DNA from 2 places in the Ancylobacter sp. GW821-FHT10E12 genome. Region 2 is predicted to be linked to the other one. Evidence: predicted binding sites of a transcription regulator. Region 2 holds the regulator's gene; the other holds the start of a gene.

Region 1 (2,387 bases), on a different contig from region 2:
GGCGGGCTACACGCTCGCCTTTCCGCGCACCCGGATGAACGCCCGCGAGATCGTCGGCCTCATCGGGCTGTGGTCCTGCGTGCTGCTGACGCCCACCGGCGTGCCGGGGGTGGTCGCGGCGCTGCGCGAGGGCCATGGCGCCGAGGTGCTGCAGCTCATTCTGGTGCAGGGCGTCGGCTCGGGTGTGGTGGCGCTGGTCGCCTTCGGCATGGCGATCGAGAAGCTCGGCTCCTCGCGCGCCGCCGCCTTTACCGGGCTGGTGCCGGCGCTGGCCGCCGGCCTCGCCATCCCGCTGCTCGGCGAGCACCCGGATGGGGCGGCGCTGATCGGCGTGGTCGCCACCGGCATCGGGGTGACGCTGGCCAGCGGCGCGCTGACGCCGCGCCGCCGGGCCTGATCTCCCGCCCCGCCGGCCGCCGGGCCGGGCCCGGTGCGGTCATGCCCGCATCCGGGCAGGCAGCCTTACAGGGGGCAGTCTTGCACGGGCGCCTTGCAGGGCTCGCCCGCTCGTCGGCTAGTCCTTGACGATGTGCCAGACGCCGCCGCGGCCGTCGCCCATCTTGTCGCCGGCCTTCTTGTCGCCGACGAAGAAATAGACCGGCTTGCCGTCATAGGCCCATTGCATGGCGCCGTCCTTGCGCGCCACCAGCGTCCAGCCGTCGCGGGGGGCCTCGCCGGTCTTGCCGAGCACCGGCGGCCAGTTCTTGGCGCAGCTGTCGTAGCAGCTCGGCATGCCGCCGGCATCGGAATCGAAGATATAGACCGTCATGCCGTTGGGGGCGGTGAGCAGGCCGGCCGCCGTGGCGGGCGCGGCCAGCAGCAAGCCGCCGGCGAGAAGGCCGGCAGTGCGGATGAGATATTTTTTCATGGCGTTTCTCCGGGGTACGTTCCGCCCCCTGGGAGCCCGTTCGGCCGTTCGAGCTCGTCCGGGCTCTTAATCCCGCCTTCACCATGTTCTCCGCCTGTGGCGAAGTCGCGGCGGACCGCGCGGCTGCGCACTGGCCGTTCGTCCTTTGTTCGTCTACTCCAGAGACATGGCCACCCGCCCGATTCGCATTCTCGGCCTCGACCCCGGCCTCCGCCGCACCGGCTGGGGGGTGATCGAGGCTGCCGGCACCCGTCTCGTCTTCGTCGCCTGCGGCACGGTGCTGCCGCCGGAGGAGGGCACGCTCGCCTCGCGCCTCGCCGCGCTGCATACCGAGCTCGCCGCGGTCATCCGCGCCTTCGCGCCCGACGAGGCGGCGGTGGAGGAGACCTTCGTCAACGTGAACCCCGCCTCGACGCTGAAGCTCGGCCAGGCGCGCGGCGTGGTGCTGCTCACCCCGGCGCTGGCGGGGGTGCCGGTGGCGGAATATGCGGCGCTGCTGGTGAAGAAGACCGTGGTCGGCGCCGGCCGGGCGGACAAGGCGCAGATCCGCATGATGATGAAGGTGCTGCTGCCGCAGGCCGATTTCGACACCGACGACGCCGCGGACGCGCTTGCCGTGGCGGTCACCCACGCCCAGCATAGGGGCATGGCGGCGCTGCGGGCGCAGATGGGCGTGACATGATCGGGAAGCTGAAGGGGCTGGTCGATACCTATGGCGAGGACCATGTCATCCTCGACGTGCAGGGGGTCGGCTATCTCGTGCATTGCTCGGGCCGCACGCTGCAGGCGCTGCCCTCGCCCGGCGAGGCGGCGAGCCTGTTCATCGAGACCTTCGTGCGCGAGGACATGATCCGGCTCTACGGCTTCGTCTCGCAGGCGGAGAAGGCGTGGTTCCTGCTGTTGCAGAACGTGCAGGGCGTCGGCGCCAAGGTGGCGCTCAACGTGCTCTCGGTGCTCTCGCCCTCCGAGCTCGCCAATGCGGTGGCGCTCGGCGACAGGGCGATGGTGTCGCGGGCCAACGGCGTCGGGCCGAAGGTCGCCGCCCGCATCGTCGCCGAGCTGAAGGACAAGGCCCCCGGTTTCGCCGATGTCGACCCGGCGGTCGCCGCGCTCGCCGGGCAGGTGGAGTCGCGCAGCGCCCCGGCGCCGGTGGCGGACGCCGTCTCGGCACTGGTCAATCTCGGCTATGCGCCGATCCAGGCCAGCGCGGCGGTGGCCGCGGCGGTGCGCGAGGCGGGGGAGGGGGCCGATACCGCCCGGCTGATCCGGTTCGGTCTGAAGGAACTGGCCCGATGAGCACGGATTTTCGGTCTCACTGGACAGTTTGCACGGGTTTTCGGGCTGATCGTACACCTCACTGCACTCACTGGACACGGGGTGGACGATGAGCACGAAGCGCCTGATCGCCCCCGACAAGCGCGAGGAAGACGCCGCGGAAGCCTCGCTGCGCCCGCAGATGCTGGCCGAATTCGTCGGCCAGGAGCAGGCCCGCGCCAATCTCGACATCTTCATCCGGGCA
Region 2 (2,387 bases):
TGGCTGCGCCATCGGCGACAGCATCGGGTGAAGCGGCCGGCACCTCGCGGCTCCCCGGCCGCATGCCTGCGTCCGCCGCCTCCGCCCAATCCTCTGTCACGCCCTTCGCCGGCACAGTGGCGGAAGAGGGCGGCGGCACGGCCGCGGGAACCGCGCCGGAGGCAGACGACGTGCCGTGATGCTCCCCGGTCCGTGATCCGGTCCCATCGGCCGGACCGCAGCGGATAGCGGCGGCACGCCGGCCAGCCTTGAGAATAGCGGGTCGGCGCGTCTGCCGGCCGGCAGACGCCATACCTTCCGCGACGAACCCCGCGCGACCATCCCGGCGGCCGTCGACGCCGCATACGCCCCTACGGGGGCACGCGTCTCGAAAAGCCCTGGCTCGGGAAACCCCGGCCCTGAACGGCAATCTGCCGCCCCGAACGGCGCGCCGAATCATCGTCCCGCTCAATACCGCCGGAACAGGCCGACGAGACGTCCCTGGATGCGCACGCGGTCCGGTCCGAAGATGCGGGTCTCATAGGCGGGGTTGGCGGCTTCCAGCGCGATGGAGGCGCCCTTGCGGCGCAGGCGCTTCAGCGTCGCCTCCTCGTCGTCGATCAGCGCTACGACGATGTCGCCGGTCTCGGCACTGTCGGCGCGGCGGATCAGCGCCAGGTCGCCGTCGAGAATGCCGGCCTCGATCATCGAATCGCCGCGGACCTCGAGCGCGAAATGCTCGCCGCCGCCCAGCATTTCCGCCGGCATGGAAATGGTCTGGCTGCGCGACTGGATGGCGGAGATCGGCGAGCCGGCGGCGATGCGGCCCATGAGCGGCACCGCGACCGGGCGCCTCACGTCGTCATCGTCCTCGGCCGGCGGCGGGGCGGGGCGGGAGCGCCCGAGGCTGCCCTCGATCACGCTGGGCGCGAAGTTCCGCGCCGGCTTGGCGGCGGCGGCGGGGCTCTGCACGGATTCGGGCAGGCGGATCACTTCCAGCGCCCGCGCCCGGTTCGGCAGGCGGCGGATGAAGCCGCGCTCCTCCAGCGCGGTGATCAGCCGGTGGATGCCGGATTTCGACCTCAGGTCCAGCGCATCCTTCATTTCCTCGAAGGAGGGCGGGACGCCGGTCTCCTTCAGGCGTTCATGGATGAAGCGGAGCAGTTCGTGTTGCTTGCGGGTGAGCATTGGCGGAAGTCCGTCCCCCGGTGCGGGTCGAAAATGAAACAAATCACGAACAAACACTATCCGTTCTTTTTGTGTTCCACAATGCGTAAATAAACCGCTAAGCGGTCGACGCCAAAGCGGCTTCTGGCTAGTGTATGCAATGGCATCCATCTTGCCTAAGTGACATGCATTTTCTTCCCTTCGCTCAGCCGGGAGTCGTCGTGTTGACCGTCAGCCTTGCCGAAATCCTCCACGCGCATCGATCCGGCCGCTCGACCCCTTCCCGCACGGTCGCGGCCTGCCTGGAGCGGATCGAACGGCATGCCGACCCCTCCATCTTCACCGCCCTGATGAGCGCCGACCAGCTTGCCGAGCAGGTGGCGGCGCTGGAGGGGCGCGACCCGGCGAGCCTGCCGCTCTACGGCATTCCCTTCGCGGTGAAGGACAATATCGACGTCGCCGGCCTGCCGACCAGCTGCGCCTGCCCGGACTTCGCCTATGTCGCCGCCCGCGACGCCACCGCCGTCGCCCGGCTGCGCCGTGCCGGAGCCGTCGTCATCGGCAAGACCAATCTCGACCAGTTCGCCACCGGGCTGAACGGCACCCGCTCGCCCTATGGCACGCCGCGCAACGCGGTGCGGCCGGACCTGGTGCCGGGCGGGTCGAGCTCGGGCTCCGGCGTCGCGGTGGCGGCGGGGCTGGTGCCCTTCGCGCTCGGCACCGACACCGCCGGCTCGGGCCGCATCCCGGCCGGGCTGAACAACATCGTCGGCATCAAGCCCAGCCTCGGCCTGGTCTCCACCGCCGGGCTGGTGCCGGCGTGCCGCACGCTCGACTGCATCTCGGTGTTCGCGCTCACCGTCGACGACGCCTTCGCGGCGCTGCGCGTCATGGCCGGCGAGGACGAGGCTGATCCGTTCTCCCGCCCGCTGCCGCTCGGCACGCCCGGCGCCATTCCCGCCGCGCCGCGCATCGCCGTGCCGCGGCCGGACGACCGGGTGTTCTTCGGCGACCGGCAGGCGGATGCCGCCTTCACCCAGGCCATCGCCCGCCTGGCCTCGCTCGGGGCGCAGATCGTCGAGATCGCCATGGAGCCGTTCTACGAGACGGCGAAGCTGCTCTATGACGGCCCCTGGGTCGCCGAGCGCTACGCCGCCGTCGGGCCGTTCCTCGAAGCCCGGCCGGACAGCTTCAACGAGGTGGTGCGCTCCATCATCGAGGAGGGTCGGCGCCGCACCGCC

What was found. The regulator LexA, encoded in region 2, represses DNA repair genes until DNA is damaged. The targets are predictions, from matches to a motif close to TGTTCNNNNTGTGTTCNG.
Region 1: ruvC (crossover junction endodeoxyribonuclease RuvC) is a predicted target of LexA. The motif match lies at 1,004-1,021, and genes of this name have one in related genera.

What each region holds. Positions count from the first base shown of each region.
Region 1 is NZ_JBXASN010000002.1:113,550-115,936, forward strand. It holds gene AC1RU4_RS02915 (DMT family transporter) at 1-397, shown strand, start outside; gene AC1RU4_RS02920 (COG4315 family predicted lipoprotein) at 515-868, opposite strand; gene ruvC (crossover junction endodeoxyribonuclease RuvC) at 1,035-1,550, shown strand; gene ruvA (Holliday junction branch migration protein RuvA) at 1,547-2,164, shown strand; gene ruvB (Holliday junction branch migration DNA helicase RuvB) at 2,253-2,387, shown strand, end outside.
Region 2 is NZ_JBXASN010000024.1:11,335-13,721, forward strand. It holds gene AC1RU4_RS24155 (ComEC/Rec2 family competence protein) at 1-179, shown strand, start outside; gene lexA (transcriptional repressor LexA) at 448-1,167, opposite strand; gene atzF (allophanate hydrolase) at 1,371-2,387, shown strand, end outside.